Regions from separate parts of the Bacillus basilensis genome, predicted to be linked through region 1. Evidence: riboswitches for the same ligand, from Rfam matches in the RefSeq annotation. Region 1 holds a riboswitch; each other region holds the start of a gene.
What was found. Region 1 has a riboswitch for S-adenosylmethionine ahead of ACQVV1_RS21275 (bifunctional O-acetylhomoserine aminocarboxypropyltransferase/cysteine synthase). Riboswitches for the same ligand answer to the same signal wherever they lie in the genome.
Positions count from the first base shown of each region.

Region 1 (4,278 bases):
AAATTTAATATAGCAATTTTCAATGCCCGGATATCTTGTGTTTCTGCTCGCTCCTTCGTCATTACAAAAATATTCTCCTCCTGCAATACTTTGCGAGCTGGTAAATCTTTATCAATTATGATCGGCATGTTCTTTGCCTCCGACTAGCGCTGCTTCTAAATCTGCAATAATATCAGAAACATCTTCTATACCAACCGATAAACGAATTAAATCTGATGTAACACCAGCTAAACGCTGATCTTCAGCACTTAATTGTCTATGCGTTGTACTAGCAGGATGTATGACGCAAGTTCGTGCATCAGCTACATGCGTTACGAGAGTTGCTAGTTTTACATTTGCGATAAATTCTTTCGCTGCTTCTAATCCTCCCTTAATACCGAATGTTAAAACACCACTAGCACCTTTGTTCAAATACTTTTGTGCTAACGAGTAATTTTCATTACTATCTAATCCCGGATAATTCACCCATTCAATACGTTCATGATCAACAAGCCACTTAGCAACTGCGAGAGCATTTTCACTATGACGCTCCATTCGTAAATGCAATGTTTCTAAGCCGATATTGCTAATATACGCATTGAATGGGCTCATACAGTTTCCGTAGTCTCTTAATAATTGAACACGTGCCTTCACAATATAAGCTGCTGCACCAAAATTTTGAACGTAACTTACGCCGTGATAACTTGGATCCGGTTCAACAAGTTCAGGATATTTCCCATTTGTCCAATCGAAGTTCCCTCCGTCAATGACAATGCCACCTAAAGAACTTGCATGACCATCAATATATTTCGTCGTAGAATGAACGATAATATTTGCTCCATGTTCAAATGCTTGGCATAAATAAGGAGTGGCTAATGTATTATCCACAATAAAAGGTACTTCCAATTCTTTGGCTGCATCTGAAAATTCTTTGAAATTTAAAACGTTCATCGCTGGATTTCCTAGCGATTCCGCATAAACGAGTTTCGTCTGATCATTAGCAAGGGCCACAATTTCATCAGCTGTTAAATTTGGATTAAAGAACGTAACATCAATACCAAGTTTACGCAAACTCACCCCAAATAAATTAAACGTCCCGCCATAAACTGTGGAAGAACAAAGCAAGTGGTCTCCGCTACTACAAATATTTAAAACAGCGAGCATAATAGCAGCCTGCCCAGAGGCCGTTGCAACAGCTCCTACACCGCCTTCTAAATCTGATAACTTCTGCTCAAATGCTGCTAAAGTAGGGTTGCCAATACGCGTATAGATATATCCTTCTGCCTCTAAATTAAATAGTGCTGCTAAATCATCCGAAGTATCATATTTATACGTTGTACTTTGATAAAGCGGTAAAACACGCGGTTCACCATTCTTTGGCGTATAGCCACCTTGCACACAAATTGTTCCTTTTCCCCATGATTCTCCCATCTCTCATTCTCCTTTCTTCTTATACAAAATAAAAAACTGCCCCTTTCCTGAAAACAAGAAAGGAGCAGTTTGAAAACACGCTCTAAAGGCTCTTTCTTATCTTTCAGGATTATTACCTGCAGGATTTGGCACAATTCCGTTATACGGCTGTTGCCAAGGTTTCATCGGGCCTGTCCCTCCACCTTTTCTTGATAAGACTATGCAATTACCGTTGATTTTATAGCAATAATTTCCTAATGTCAATTAGTTTTTCTGAATGTTCTAAATTAACAACAAAGAATTTGATACACATAACAAAAGAAATATATTCCATATTAATTCGAAAAAGACCTTTTAAAATCCCCTATTAATACATAGAATTAAATAAGTAGTTTAACTGTATACATTCCAAATTCTGACGAGACCTCAATATATTGAATAAGCCAACCTCTCAAAAAGATACTATACATATTCATTTCATTTCACAGTAGTATATTTAATTCTTTCCACATTAAAACTTACATAACGGAGGTAGAACATGACACGCACAAAGGACATGCACTTTATACTCGTCCTATACGGCATTATTTTAGGCTCTATAGTAGGAGCAACAGTCTGGTTATTTTTAGTTACAATAAATATCGGCATTCACTTTATTTGGGGATACTTACCTACTATCTTATCTTCTCCCCCGTATTACACCATTTGTATAACAACTATCGGCGGTATTCTCGTTGGCTTAACCCAAAAATACTTCGGCACATATCCACGTCTTATGCCGGAAGTAATGGGTGAATATAAAAAAACAGGTAGAATTGAATACCGTTTTGTACATAAAGCTACTTTAACTGCGATTATCGTTTTAATATTTGGGGCTAGCTTAGGTCCCGAAGCAGCACTTGTTGGCATTATCGGTGGACTTTGTACATGGGTAGGGGATCGCTTTACATTCGCCTTAAAAGGAATGAATGAAATAACAGAGGTTGGAATTGGTGCTACTTTAAGTGTAATTTTTAACGCGCCATTATTCGGTTATTTAGCTCCAAATGAAAATGAGGGTGAACAAATTAATGAATTTTCTAAAGGAAAAAAAGCAATTGTATATTTAGCTACTACTTTCGCTGGTTTTTCCATTTATTTATTACTTAGTAAATTTGATAATCGTGGATCCTTTATCGTTGATTTTGGGGAAGGTTCCCTTTCTCTTAATGAATGGATTGCCTTTCTACCACTTGCTAGTATTGGTGCTATAGTTGGATTCTTTTATTTTAAATTAGAATTCACATTAGAGAAATTCATTCATCCTTTTAGGGAATACAAACTTACCCTTGGAATTATCGGTGGTATTTTATTAGGGGTTGCAGGAACTTTTCTCCCATACACATTATTCTCCGGAGAACATCAATTAAAAGATTTAGTCGTTGAATGGAGCCATTTATCCTTCTGGGTACTACTTCTTTCAGGGGTTTTAAAATTATGTATTACTGCCGTTTGTTTAAATACAGGTTGGCGTGGCGGACACATTTTCCCAATTATCTTCGCTGGATCTAGTATCGGATATGCTATAGCTTCCATTATCCCTATAGATCCAATTGCTTCGGTAGCCATTGTCACAACAGCAATTTCAAGCTATGCATTAAGAAAACCAATTGCTATAACACTACTATTACTCATGTTTTTCCCGCTCAACTTACTATTACCTATGCTTGGAGCGGCAGCGATTGGTAATGCATTTCCACTTCCTAAAAACAACGAAACTACAAGCTAATACAAATAGGCAGTAGGGACAAAAGTTCCACTGCCCATTTTCATTACACATGCTGCTTCAATATTGCATATAACTCTTCAAAATTTTGCACTTCATATGTCGGCACAATCTCGCTATTATTTGATTTCTTTTCTGGATTAAACCAACAAGTATCAATTCCCGCTACATATCCACCTTTAATATCAGCGCTTAACGAATCCCCAATAATGAGCCCTTCTTCAGGAGAAAAAATAGGAATTCGTTCAAAAACATAATCAAAATACTCTTTCATTGGCTTTTGATAACCCGTATCTTCAGAAACAAAAATATCTTTAAATAGCGAATGTAATCCTGCATTACGCAAACGTTTATCTTGCGTCTTAGAAACACCGTTTGTCACTATATATAAATCATACTCCCTCTGAATTTGATTTATAAATTCAAACGCGCCTTGTATGAGTTGATTCCCTTCTTCTAAGTAACTGCGATAATTATTTTCGAATAATATCCCATCCACTTCTTGTCCATATTCTTTAAATAAAACCGAAAATCTTGTATGTACTACTTCATCACGATTTATTTTACCTTCTTCAAAATCATCCCAAAGACCTTTATTAACTTTTTTATACTGTGCTTCAATCTCGCTAGTTAGAGGAATCCCTTTCTCCTCAAAAAGCATACGTAACGCTATCCTCTCAGCCTTTTGAAAATCTAACAATGTATTATCTACATCAAATAATAGTGTTTTATATTTTTTCATAGTCCCCTCACACTCTCTTTTCTACAAAAACAAATTCACATAAATCGTACCATTCTTTCTTGTAAAAATAATAGGAGATATCTCATACTAAACATGAGGTGAAAATATGAAAGTCAGCAAAAATAGCGAAGAAATCTCTCGTTACATACAAACTTACAACTTCCATGCTCTTTTTTCTTTCGATGTCTTACCATATGCTGAACTACATTCCTTTCAAAAGAAAGAAAGGATATGTAATGAAGGGGTTGATTTCCCTTATCTTTATTACTTAATTTCCGGTAAAGCAAAAATATATATGAGTCACAAAAACGGGAAGGTTTCCTTAATTAACTTTATTCAAGCACCTTCGTTTATTGGAGAATTAGGGTTAATTGGTGTAGAA
Region 1 covers NZ_JBNTQO010000013.1:92,164-96,441, reverse strand. Annotated here, with positions in the region: gene metA (homoserine O-acetyltransferase MetA) at 1-128, opposite strand, end outside; gene ACQVV1_RS21275 (bifunctional O-acetylhomoserine aminocarboxypropyltransferase/cysteine synthase) at 112-1,410, opposite strand; SAM riboswitch class I at 1,504-1,608, opposite strand; gene ACQVV1_RS21270 (chloride channel protein) at 1,928-3,157, shown strand; gene ACQVV1_RS21265 (YjjG family noncanonical pyrimidine nucleotidase) at 3,201-3,896, opposite strand; gene ACQVV1_RS21260 (transcriptional regulator YeiL) at 4,003-4,278, shown strand, end outside.

Region 2 (4,278 bases), on a different contig from region 1:
ACCAACAATCGTTGCTGACGTTGCAGAAGATGCTCGCTTAATGAAAGAAGAAATCTTCGGACCAGTAGTAGCATTCTGTAAAGCAAAAGACTTTGATCATGCACTTGCAATTGCAAACAATACAGAATACGGTTTAACAGGTGCTGTTGTTACTAACAACCGTGACCATATTGAAAAAGCACGTGAAGACTTCCACGTAGGTAACTTATACTTCAACCGTGGATGTACTGGTGCAATCGTAGGTTACCAACCATTCGGTGGCTTTAACATGTCTGGTACAGACTCTAAAGCTGGTGGCCCTGACTACTTAGCACTTCACATGCAAGCAAAAACTACTTCTGAAACTTTATAAGAAATAGTAGAAGAGATCTTCGCAGTTTGCGAAGATCTCTTTTTTTTGAAAAACTTTCTATATGTGTATTAAGATAGATATCGGTAGAAAAACTAATAAAGTAATAAGGTTTAATTCAGTAAAATAAGGTATATTTATATTTGTTGAATAGGTTGTCTTTAAAGAAAAGAGAAGTAGGTGAACAAAATGGGAAAATATCAATTAGATTACAAAGGCCAGGTAGCTGTCGCAAAGTTTCATGAAAAGCAGACGCCTGCCAAATTTGATAAAAAGCAGCAAATTGAAAAATTGCGTGCGGAGTATTTGAAAAAGAAACAGAAACAAACAGATAAATAATAGGGGAAAGTAGTTAATTTGAATTCGAATTAGAGCTACCATATATTACTATTTGGTAAGTGAAACTTGCTAAACCCTATTAATATCGGGATAAACATGTAAATAGAAATAAAATAACGAGAAAAGTTGACTTATTAGTCATATTTTTTAGTATTCATTTTGAAAATTTCCTGTATAATACAATTTGAAAGAAAATCTATGGTTTGACAAGAAACACTCTTTTCGGTTTTGCTCACTGAAGAGAGTGTTTTTTTGTGGCTAAAAACTCCTCTGTACTCATTACATTTGCATATACTCCATTTAAACTAGCCAAAATTGTGTTATGAATATAAACGGCTGGTATAGTAGCATTCTTAAAAGAAAGATCTTTTGTAGCGCAAGCATCATGTATAACAGTACATTGAAAGCCGAAATCAAAAGCAGCTCTTACGGTAGCGTCAATACACATATGAGTCATCATCCCGCATATGACGACGTGCTCAATGTCTAAACGTTGTAATTGTTCTAGAAGATCAGTTTCGCGGAAACTATTTGGGTAATGTTTGAGTATAACGGTTTCTTCTCTAAGTGGACGTACGCTTTCATGAATATGCACACCTTCTGTATTGGGCAGGAAAAAAGTAGCATCATCTTTTATTGCTACATGTTGGATATGAAAAATAGGTTCATTTTTCTTTCTAAAGAGTTGTAGTAGCTGACGGGCATATGCGCTTGCTTCTACTGGATTACGCAATTCCATCTTTCCGTGTGGAAAATAATCATTTTGAATATCAACGAGTAAAAGGGCTGTTTTCATATATTTATCTTCCTCCGATTTCATATTCAAATAATGGTATTCAATTAGTAGAGAAGATTATCCTTTTAAAAAATATGCAGGAGGAGAATTTTACATAACTTTAAAGGTTACTATTTTATTATGAAATTTCATCTGAAAATTTTAATAAAGGGATAATTAATATTTTTCTAAAAAATGTATTGACTCTTATTATTCTGAGTTCTATAATGAGAATTAATTAAACGACAATTAAATCGATACATTCTTATCCAGAGAGGTGGAGGGACTGGCCCTACGATACCTCAGCAACGGGTTTTTTAATACCGTGCTAACTCCAGCAAGTCTATGAAAGGCTTGGAAGATGAGAAGATGTGACCGAGTACATATAAGTGCTCTCCTTCTTATCTTTATGGTTGATAAGAAGGAGAGCACTTTTTATTTTACCTCGAAAGCTCTACTTCAAGTTTTTACAGCAAATAGGAGGGGAAAAAATGATTTCTTTTAACAATGTAAGTAAAGTGTATGAATCAGGTGAGCAATCTGTTCATGCTGTGGAGGATGTAACGTTATCCGTTGAGAAAGGTGAAATTTTTGGCATTATCGGTTTTAGTGGAGCTGGAAAGAGTACGTTATTACGTCTAGTAAACATGTTAGAGAGACCAACGGCAGGAACGATTTCAATAGATAATAAAGATATTACATCATTATCGACGAAAGAATTACGGAAGCTAAGACAAAGAATCGGGATGATTTTTCAAAGCTTTAATTTATTTAATTCAAGAACAGTGTTTGGGAATATTGCTTATCCATTAAAGTTAGCGAAAGTACCAAAGAATGAGATAAAAGAAAGAGTAAATGAACTGCTGAAGTTTGTAGGGTTAGAAGATAAGGCAAACAATTACCCAGAGCAGCTATCAGGCGGACAAAAGCAGCGTGTAGGTATTGCTAGAGCACTTGCAACATCACCAGATATTCTTATATGTGATGAGGCAACATCAGCTTTAGATCCAGAAACAACAACAGAGATATTAAACCTATTAAAAAAAGTAAATCGAGAATATAATTTAACAATTCTTCTTATTACACATGAAATGCATGTTGTGAAAGAAATTTGTCACCGTGTAGCTGTGATGGAAAAAGGAAAAGTAATTGAAGAAGGAAAATTGTTTGACGTGTTCACACAACCAAAAACAAAAACGACTCAAAACTTTGTACGTTCTGTTATTAATGATCATTTACCAGAAAGTGTTCTAGCGAAAATTCAAAATGGTGGTCAGATTTATCGTCTAACATTTACTGGTGAGGAGACAGGTCAACCAGTACTATCGTATATCGCAAAAAACTATAACGTCGATGTAAACGTACTGTACGGAAATATTATTGAACTTCAAAATGTGCTATTTGGAAATCTTCTTGTAGAATTGCAAGGTGAACAGAGGGAGATTCAAAAAGCATTACAACATCTAAGACTGCAAGTGCAGCTGAAGGAGGTAGAAGCTCATGCGAGTTGATTGGAGTATATTTTGGCCTCGCATAGTAGATGCGACGGGAGATACCCTCTTAATGGTAATCGTAACCCTTATATTTGCTACAATTCTTGGTATACCCCTAGGTTTACTATTATATGTAACGAGAAAAGGAAACTTTTTAGAAAATAAATGGGTCTTTTCTATTCTTAATATCATTATTAATACAATTCGTCCGGTTCCATTCATCATCTTCTTAGTAGCTTTAAGCCCACTAACAAGAAGTATTATCGGAACGACGATTGGAACAGCAGCAGCAATTTTCCCAATGACGTTAGTGGCTTCGATTGGTATTGCTCGAATGGTTGAAACAAATCTTGTTTCAGTTCCAAAGGGAGTTATTGAAGCAGCTCAAGCAATGGGTGCTTCACCATTTAGAATTGTTTTTGAAATTCTTGTGCCAGAAGCGTTAGCGCCATTGATTTTAGGTGTTACGTTTATGACAGTTGGTTTAATTGAATTCTCTGCAGTTGCTGGACTTGTCGGTGGTGGCGGTCTTGGTGACTTAGCGATGACATATGGTTATCAACGTTTTGATACATCAGTTATGTTCGTAACGGTCGTTTTACTTATTATTCTCGTACAGGTAGCTCAAAACTTAGGAAACTACTTTGCGAAAGTCTTTTTACGCAGATCATAAAAAGGAAGAGGGGAAAAGAAAATGAAGAAAATTTTAGCATTTGCATTATCAGCGATTGTAGGTGTTTCAGCATTAAGCGGCTGCTCAAGTGGAGACACGGGGGCAGGAGCGAAAGAAAAAGTAGTTCGCGTCGGTGTAACTGGAACGGATGGAGACGCTTGGGAAATTTTAAAGAAAAAAGCTGAAAAAGAAGGAATTAAAATTAAACTGGTTGAGTTCTCTGATTACACAACGCCAAATAAAGCGTTAGCTGATGGAGATATTGAATTAAACTCATTCCAGCACGTTGCTTTCTTAGAGCAATTTAAAAAAGAGCATAAGTTAGATATTACAGCTGTTGGTACAACGCAAATTGCACCGATGGGCTTATACTCTGAGAAACATAAGAAGGCAAACGAAATTCCAGATGGTTCAGAAATTGCGATTCCAAATGATCCAACGAACCAAGCCCGTGCATTAAAACTTCTTGATGCAGCCGGATTATTAAAGCTTAAGAAAGACTTTGGCTTATTTGGAGATCCAAGTGGTATCGCTGAAAATCCGAAGAAGTTAAAAATCACACCGGTTATCGCACAGCAAACACCTCGTGTATTAAAAGATGTAGCAGCTTCAGTTATTAATAACGGTGTTGCTGGTCAAGCTGGATTAG
Region 2 covers NZ_JBNTQO010000021.1:51,902-56,179, reverse strand. Annotated here, with positions in the region: gene pruA (L-glutamate gamma-semialdehyde dehydrogenase) at 1-352, shown strand, start outside; gene ACQVV1_RS26000 (hypothetical protein) at 539-688, shown strand; gene ACQVV1_RS25995 (cysteine hydrolase family protein) at 921-1,484, opposite strand; SAM riboswitch class I at 1,726-1,831, shown strand; gene ACQVV1_RS25990 (methionine ABC transporter ATP-binding protein) at 1,955-2,974, shown strand; gene ACQVV1_RS25985 (methionine ABC transporter permease) at 2,964-3,629, shown strand; gene ACQVV1_RS25980 (MetQ/NlpA family ABC transporter substrate-binding protein) at 3,651-4,278, shown strand, end outside.
Region 2: another riboswitch for S-adenosylmethionine. It lies ahead of ACQVV1_RS25990 (methionine ABC transporter ATP-binding protein); the one in region 1 lies ahead of ACQVV1_RS21275 (bifunctional O-acetylhomoserine aminocarboxypropyltransferase/cysteine synthase).

Region 3 (4,278 bases), on a different contig from region 1:
AATATATATTTTTCCTAATAAGAAACGCGTGTGAACATTGTTCCGCGCGTTTTTTGTCTATCTAAAAGCGTGCTGCAATGAATAGAAGATTGGGGTTATGAGTTTTAGAGGAAATAAGGGAGGAATTCAAATGTATTTACACGGCACAAGCCGAATCAATGGGCAAGGACACTTAGAAATTGGAGGGTGCGATACGACGCAGCTAGCAAAACAATACGGAACACCGCTTTATGTATACGATGAAGAGTCAATTCGAGGAAAGTGCCGCGCGTTTCATCGTGCTTTTAAAGAAAGTGGGTTCTCTTATCAAGTAGCATATGCAAGCAAGGCGTTCTTGTGCATGGAGATGTGCCGAGTAGCTCGTGAAGAGAATATGTCATTAGACGTTGTTTCTGGAGGGGAATTATATACTGCGCTTCAAGCAGGATTTCCGGCATCGCGTATTCATTTTCACGGCAATAATAAAACAGAAGAAGAGATCGTGATGGCTCTTCAGGCGAATATTGGTTGTTTTGTCGTAGATAATTTCTTGGAATTAGAAATTTTGCATGATTTAGCAGTGCAACACGGGAAATTTGTGAACATATTAATCCGTGTAACGCCTGGAGTAGAGGCACACACACATGAATATATTACAACAGGTCAAGATGATTCGAAATTTGGATTTGGCGTTTCAAATGGTCAAGCGATGCAAGCCATTGAACTTGCTTTACAAAAATCAAATTATAATGTGTTAGGAATTCATTCACATATCGGATCGCAAATATTTGAAACGGCTGGATTTGTTCGAGCGATTGAAGTTCTTCATCAATTTTTAGAAGAAGTGAGAGAGCGAACGAACTATGTAGTAAAAGTGTTAAATGTGGGCGGAGGATTCGGAATACGCTACACAGAGTCAGATACACCATTAACTCTTGAGACATATGTGCGAGCTGTAACAAGTGCAGTGAGAGAACAATTTACAGTATATAATTATCCATTGCCAGAAATATGGGTTGAGCCAGGCCGTAGTATTGTAGGCGATGCTGGAACGACAATTTATACAGTCGGATCTGTGAAAGACATTCCTGGTATTCGGAAATATGTATCAGTGGATGGTGGGATGACTGATAATTTAAGACCAGCTTTATATAACGCTCGTTATGAAGCTATGTTAGCAAATCGAGGGAATGATGAGAATGAGGAAATCGTTTCGATTGCTGGGAAGTGCTGTGAGAGTGGAGATATGTTGATTTGGGACATTACTCTACCGAAAGTTGCTTCTGCCGATTTATTAGCAGTTTCTTGTACGGGAGCATATGGGTATTCAATGGCAAATAATTATAACCGTATTCGAAGACCAGCCGTCGTCTTTGCAAAAGGTGGAACATCGCAAATTGTTGTAGAGCGCGAAACATATGAAAATATTATTGGGAACGATCGCATACGTATTAAAGAACTTGTTTAAATGGGGAAAAGGAGTTGTTCGGATGGGCAATTCCTTTTTTATAAAATAAAATAATTAAAATATATCGGAAAACTAGGATTGAAAAAAATCAGAATTGTGATAAAATACAAATACAAAGCTTATCAAGAGAAGCGGAGGGAACTGGCCCGACGAAGCTCGGCAACCTGCTTATAGAAAGCAAGGTGCTAAATCCAGCAAAATGGAATCCATTTTGAAAGATAAGGTAAAATATATTACCGAACAGTCTTTTCGAAATGGGAAAGATTTTTTTTATGAATAAAAAGGGGGGCTGTTCGCGTGAGTGTACGGGAACATTATGAGGAAGTATCTGAAAAAATTCAAGCGATGCTTGCTGATATGAAATATGGTTCAATTACAATTGTTGTGCAAGATGGAAAAGTCATTCAATTAGAAAAAAGTGAAAAAGTACGTTTAAAGTAAAAAAGCGCTGACTAGAAAAACTAGAGGCGGTTTTAACCTATTTTATTAGGTTAAAACCGTCTTTTTGCTTTTACAGGGGGAAAAAACATGTTGACGTATGAAACGTGGGAAGAAAATGCTGTTTCATTTTCAGAAGAAGATGAAACGAAAGGCGCGCTGTCAGTATTAAGTTGGGCTTATAAAGAGTATAAAGATGAAATTGTATACGCATGTAGCTTTGGAGTGGAAAGTATGGTATTACTGCATCTTATAAACCAAGTAAATCCATCTGCTAAAGTTGTATTTTTGGATACAAACGTACATTTTCAAGAAACGTATGAATTAATTCAAAAAGTGCGGGAACGATTTCCTTCATTGAATATTATAGAAAAACAGCCAAAACTTACACTTGATGAACAAGCAAAATTGCATGGTGATAGGCTGTGGGAAAACAATCCCAATCTTTGTTGTAAGATTAGAAAAGTTTTACCTTTAGAAGAATCATTGGCAAATGAAAAAGCGTGGATATCAGGATTGAGAAGGGAACAATCAGAAAACCGTAAGCATACAAGGTTTATAAATCACGATCATCGCTTTCAATCTATTAAAGTTTGTCCGCTCATTCATTGGACGTGGAAAGAGGTATGGCGATATGTATACAAACATAGCTTGCCGTATAACCCATTGCATGATATTGGATATCCAAGTATTGGGTGTGAGAAGTGTACGCTGCCTGTAGGAGAGGGTGGCGATTCGAGAGATGGTAGATGGGCTGGGAAAGTGAAAACAGAATGTGGCCTTCATTACCAATAAGATGAATTTGAAAATAAAGCTAAGAGAGGGTATAGAAAATGAGTACAGTAAACGAATTAATAAATCGAATAGACGAGACATACGACGTATCACAAATTGAAAAAGAAATTCAACTAGATAACATTGCTTTAAGTGATTTAGAGCTATTAGCGACAGGGGGATATAGCCCGCTTACTGGTTTTTTAGGAAAGAAAGATTATGATTCGGTTGTAGAAACGCTTCGTTTAGCAAATGGGAGCGTTTGGAGTATACCAATTACATTACCAGTCACAGAAGAAGTTGCAGAGACTCTAAAAGCTGGAGAGGAAGTAAAACTTGTTAACGGTGGAAATGTATATGGTGTTATTCAAATAGAAGATGTTTTTGTGCCTGATAAGGAAAAAGAAGCGTTATTAGTGTATAAAACGACGGATGAGGCTCATCCTGGAGTGAAAAAATTATACGAAAGACCTAACGTTTACGTTGGAGGAACTATTATTCTTACAAAACGTTTTGAAAATAATCCGTTTCCTTCTTATCATTTAGATCCAATTGAAACGAGGGAAGAATTTAAAAAACGTGGTTGGAAAACGATAGTCGGATTCCAAACGAGAAATCCGGTACATCGTGCCCATGAATATATTCAAAAATCTGCTCTTGAAATTGTAGATGGCCTCTTTTTAAATCCGCTCGTTGGAGAAACGAAGTCGGACGATATTCCTGCTGATGTAAGAATGGAAAGCTACGAAGTATTACTTCAAAACTATTATCCGAAAGATCGTGTCTTTTTAAGTGTATTTCCTGCAGCAATGCGTTACGCAGGACCGAGGGAAGCGATATTTCATGCATTAGTCAGAAAGAATTTTGGATGCACTCACTTTATTGTAGGACGTGATCATGCAGGGGTAGGAGATTATTACGGTACTTATGAAGCGCAAGAAATTTTTACAAACTTTACAGTGGAAGAGTTAGGGATTACACCGTTATTTTTTGAACATAGTTTTTACTGTGCGAAATGTGAAGCGATGGCTTCGACGAAAACATGCCCGCACGGGAAAGAGGATCATGTTATTTTATCGGGTACGAAAGTAAGAGAACTATTAAGAAACGGTGAAGTTCCGCCAAGTACATTTAGTCGTAAAGAAGTAGTGGAAGTACTAATTAAAGGTTTGAAAAAAGAAGTAGTAACAGAATAGGGAGAGAATGAGATGGACACGAATATTACTTGGCATACAGCTTCTGTTTCAAAAGATGAGAGAAGAGTGAAGAATGGGCATCATAGTTTTGTGATTTGGTTTACTGGTTTATCAGCTTCGGGTAAATCTACAGTAGCGAACGCGGTTGCTCGTAAACTATTTGAAAAGAATATTGGAAACTATGTACTTGATGGAGATAATATACGCCACGGTTTAAATAAAGACTTAGGTTTTTCTGAAAGTGATCGTATGGAAAATATAAGACGGATTGGCGAAGTGGCGAAGCTATTTGTAGATCAAGGTACTGTTGTTCTTACAGCGTTTATTTCACCGTTTCGAGTAGACCGAAAACAAGTAAGAGATCTATTAGCTGCCGATGAGTTTATAGAAGTATTTGTAAAATGTCCAATTGAAGAGTGTGAG
Region 3 covers NZ_JBNTQO010000005.1:123,135-127,412, forward strand. Annotated here, with positions in the region: gene lysA (diaminopimelate decarboxylase) at 131-1,447, shown strand; SAM riboswitch class I at 1,564-1,672, shown strand; gene ACQVV1_RS12580 (YezD family protein) at 1,745-1,888, shown strand; gene ACQVV1_RS12585 (phosphoadenylyl-sulfate reductase) at 1,976-2,680, shown strand; gene sat (sulfate adenylyltransferase) at 2,719-3,855, shown strand; gene cysC (adenylyl-sulfate kinase) at 3,868-4,278, shown strand, end outside.
Region 3: another riboswitch for S-adenosylmethionine. It lies ahead of ACQVV1_RS12580 (YezD family protein); the one in region 1 lies ahead of ACQVV1_RS21275 (bifunctional O-acetylhomoserine aminocarboxypropyltransferase/cysteine synthase).

Region 4 (4,278 bases), on a different contig from region 1:
ACCCTTTTTCTAAAAATAATGTTGCAGCTACTTCAATCACACGTTTTTGATTCATTAATTTTACCTTTGTCATAACTAGAACTATATAGTACTAATTTAAATATTGCAAGTATTTATGTTAATTTTTAAAAAAGTTTGATTAAAAAAGTTCCACTAACATTGATTTTACTGCAAAAAAATCTTATTTTGAATAAAGTTGAACTGAACCCCGAAATTGTTAATTCACTATCGTCTAATAGGGGTCACCATACATGCCCATCAACTTAAGAAAAAGAAATGCCCCCTGATTCAAGTTGTCTAGCGAAAAAATCACGTTTTAATAGACTTCTTTATCATGCATACCTTTCTATAAATTACCAGATATGAAACAAGGATCGTTTCATATCTAGTAATTTACTTGATTAGCTTGATGGGTATGGAGTAGTGCCCCTATAAACAAAACCCACCAGAAACATCTAAAATTTGCCCTGTTACCCAGCGACTATCAGAAGAAGCAAGGAATGCTACTACATCTGCAATCTCTTCAACTTGCCCTATTCGTCCGAACACAGATGAATTCGTAGCAAAATTTCGTATTTCCGGATCATCTAGCAATTTCGCATTCATATCTGTCTTCGTGTATCCAGGCATGATTGTATTCACTGTTATACCTCTTTCTCCGAGATGTTTAGCAAGAGGCAGTGTCATCGTATTTAGTGCACCTTTACTTAAACCGTATGCAATTGAGCCTGTAAAACCAAGTCGTACTTCAGCTGATGAAATGTTGATAATTCGCCCTTCTGCTCGTAGTAATGGTAATGTTTGCTGAATTAAAAAGAACGGTGCCTTCATATTTACTGCCATAATTTCATCAAAAACTTCTTCTGTCGTATCTTCAATCGTTCCTTGTGTACCTATCCCTGCATTGTTTACTAAAATATCAATCTCTGATGTACCAACTCTTATTTGTAATTCATTCTTCAATTGTTCTACTATCTTTTTGACACCATCCATTGAATTGAGATCTGCTTCAATTAAGAATGCCTTTCCTCCATTCGATTCAATCTCACTAATTGTTGCATCTGCAGCTATTTTATTTCGGCCGTAGTGAATCGCTACTAATGCACCGTCGTTTGCCAATCTCATCGCAATCGCACGACCAATACCGCGACTTGCCCCTGTTACTAACGCGATTTTCCCATCAAGATTCTTCATTTCTTCCATCCTTCCTAAATTTCCGTTTGATAAAAACCTATACTTATATTTTCATGTAAACACCAATAATTTTAAATATATATTTATAGGTAATTCAATTCGTTAGCTTATGATATTATAGTTATAATTCATGATTTACTTTAGAAAACAAAATAAGGAGGCTACACAATGCAAAACGCTGTAAAACTGGATGAAACTGATCATAAAATAATGAACTTGTTGTATGAAAATGCGAGAATTTCCGTTTCAGAAATAGGACGAATTATATCCATGACGCAGCCTGCTGTAAAAGAGCGTATTAATAAACTTGAAGATCAAGGAGTTATAGCGGCTTACCGAACGAAATTTGAGCCTTCCAAAATTAATAAGAACATTCAAGCATTCATCATGTTTAAAACGAGCCAATGCTCTGATTTTATCCAATATTGTAATGCCGCTCCTGAAGTAACAGATTTATATCGAATTAGCGGAGAGTTTAATTATATGATGAAGGTCATGAGCGATTCGATGGATTCTCTCGCTACATTTTTAGACTCTTTAATGCAATTTGGCTTATCATCTCCTTTAATTGTATTAAAGAGTGAATTTGAGGAAAAATTGTCGTTCTGATAAAGGGATACGTATTATCCCCCGCTAACAGTAAAAGTTTTTCCTTTATGAGAAAAACCAACAAAACCAATGATTAGTAAACAAAAAAGAACATTGATATTTCAATGTTCTTTTTTATATCTCTACTTATTAATTAGATTGTGCTTCGAAAAGAGCACCTTAATCCCCTTATCCCTGATTCCTCTGCGCTTCTCTAAACTCCTCCTTCACCCTCTCTAACAGCCCTTCTTCCGTAATTAATCGATACGCTGTATTTGCTAATGCTTTTGCGGATGTAATTAATGCTTTATCTCCTAATTCTGAGCGTGCTGCTTCTCTAAATTCATTCGTATGTGCAATTAAGTCATCTGGGCCGATTTTAATGTACGGGTGAATGGTCGGTACGACTTGGCTTACGTTTCCTGCGTCGGTTGAACCAATGCCAAGTCTTTCTTTACGATTTACTTCTTCACCTAGTAATTCTAGTTCTTCCGCTACGATGTCGTTATATGTTTTTGTTACGAGTAATTCATCGATCTCATTTTGGAATTGATGGATTTTTACTTTCGTACCTGTTGCTAGCGCTGCCCCTTGTGCGATGTTTTTCACTTTCTCTGTTACTTCCGCACATCTTTTTCGCGTTGCTGCACGAATGAAGAACCTTGCTGCGGCGTAGTCAGGAATAATGTTAGGTGCTTTTCCTCCTTCTGTAATAACGCCATGAATCTTCACATCTGACGGAAGTTGTTGACGAAGTGCATTAATACTGTTATACAGCTGAATAACCGCATCTAATGCGTTAATCCCTTCTTCAGGTGAAGCTGCAGCATGAGCTGTTTTTCCGTAAAAATGAAAATCAAGTGGATCAACTGCTAGTGAAGGACTCGTTGTTGCTGTTTTTCCGCTCGGATGAATCATAAGCGCCGCATCAATATCTTTAAATAAACCTGCCTTTACATAACTCGATTTTGCGCTACCGTTTGGCCCACCTTCTTCTGCCGGTGTTCCGAAAACGACAACCTCTCCGCCTATTTCTTCAAGCGTTTCTGATAATGCAATTGCTGCTGCAACACTAATTGTGCCGATTAAATTGTGACCACACGCATGGCCAAGTCCTGGTAAAGCATCATACTCAGCTAAAAATGCGATAACTGGTCCTTGTTTCCCTGAACTTTTTCGTGCGATAAAACCTGTTTCATGTCCAGCTATATTGTGCTGCAACTGGAATCCTGCACTACCTAGCAATAAACTTAACGTTCTAGATGCGTAAAATTCTTGGTTACCAATCTCCGGATTCGCATGAATATCATGACTTGTTTCTATGTACTTTTCCTTATTTCTTTCGATACTCTCTTCAATTGTTTTTCTTTGTGACGTTACTCCAGTCGCTCCCATTTGTCTTCCCCCTTTTATTTTCACGTAAAAAAGCCTCTTTCTAAAAGATAGAAAGAGGCTTCTGTATATACAGTCAAAATGAGCTTCTTTCTTATCTTTCAAGTTACCTTGCTGGAATTGGCACAGTATTCATAAAGAATCCGCTGCCGAGGTATCGTAGGGCCAGTCCCTCCACCTCTCGTGATAAGAATTTTCATAAAATTATATTAAATTACATTCATTCTAAGTTCATTTCAAATAAAAGTCAAGGAATTCCTATCCGAATTTACCGAATATCTAAAAATCCTTTTAATACACCAATTGCCTCAGGTGCTTGCAGTCTTGCACATACGTACGGAAATTCTATACTACCTTCAAACATCATTTGAGATGTAAGCGGTGCCCCTGCCCAAAAGATTTCATCATCGATTACGATAAATGGGAAGGCTTTATTTTGCCTTTGTAACTTTACATTTTTCAGTGGAACTGGTCCATCACTATACACTGTTATTTGCGCATTTGTACGCATTAACGCTTGCCATACTCGTTTATCTACTTGTTTTGTACTTGGAAGTGAAATAATGATTTTTCGTTTTGCAGCTAAAATATCTTTTAATAGCCCTTTCGTTTCCTCAAGATTCATTTCCATAAACCAGCGTAATCGTTTCGATATTTTTCGTTCCCACAATTGCCTTGATGTCGTACGATCATACACATCTCCATGACGTTCTATATGAGCTGTTAATTGTGATAACGCTTGTTTTCTTGAAAGATTTTTACGCATATAATGGCAATCCGATAATTGAATGAACTTCCCTCTCGCTCTTGTCACTGCTACATTGACGAGACGATGGTTTTTATGGTCAAAGAATAACACGCCAGGGCGTTCTTGCGGATAACTATCAACCGTATCAAAAATCATCATATCTCTTTCAGAACCTTGAAACTTATGAACTGTCGCTGCTAAAACAGGTATGTGTTGATATTTCGTTCTCTGTAACATTTCTCTAATACACGTTGATAAAAAGCGGGATTGTGCCCTGTAAGGTGTCACAACACCGATCGATTGCACACCATCTAACAGTCCGATTAACATCATTTGCATCGCTACTAAACCAGACA
Region 4 covers NZ_JBNTQO010000003.1:541,002-545,279, reverse strand. Annotated here, with positions in the region: gene ACQVV1_RS09255 (TetR/AcrR family transcriptional regulator) at 1-55, opposite strand, end outside; gene ACQVV1_RS09250 (SDR family oxidoreductase) at 430-1,194, opposite strand; gene ACQVV1_RS09245 (Lrp/AsnC family transcriptional regulator) at 1,363-1,803, shown strand; gene ACQVV1_RS09240 (M20 family metallopeptidase) at 1,972-3,177, opposite strand; SAM riboswitch class I at 3,266-3,367, opposite strand; gene ACQVV1_RS09235 (AAA domain-containing protein) at 3,443-4,278, opposite strand, start outside.
Region 4: another riboswitch for S-adenosylmethionine. It lies ahead of ACQVV1_RS09240 (M20 family metallopeptidase); the one in region 1 lies ahead of ACQVV1_RS21275 (bifunctional O-acetylhomoserine aminocarboxypropyltransferase/cysteine synthase).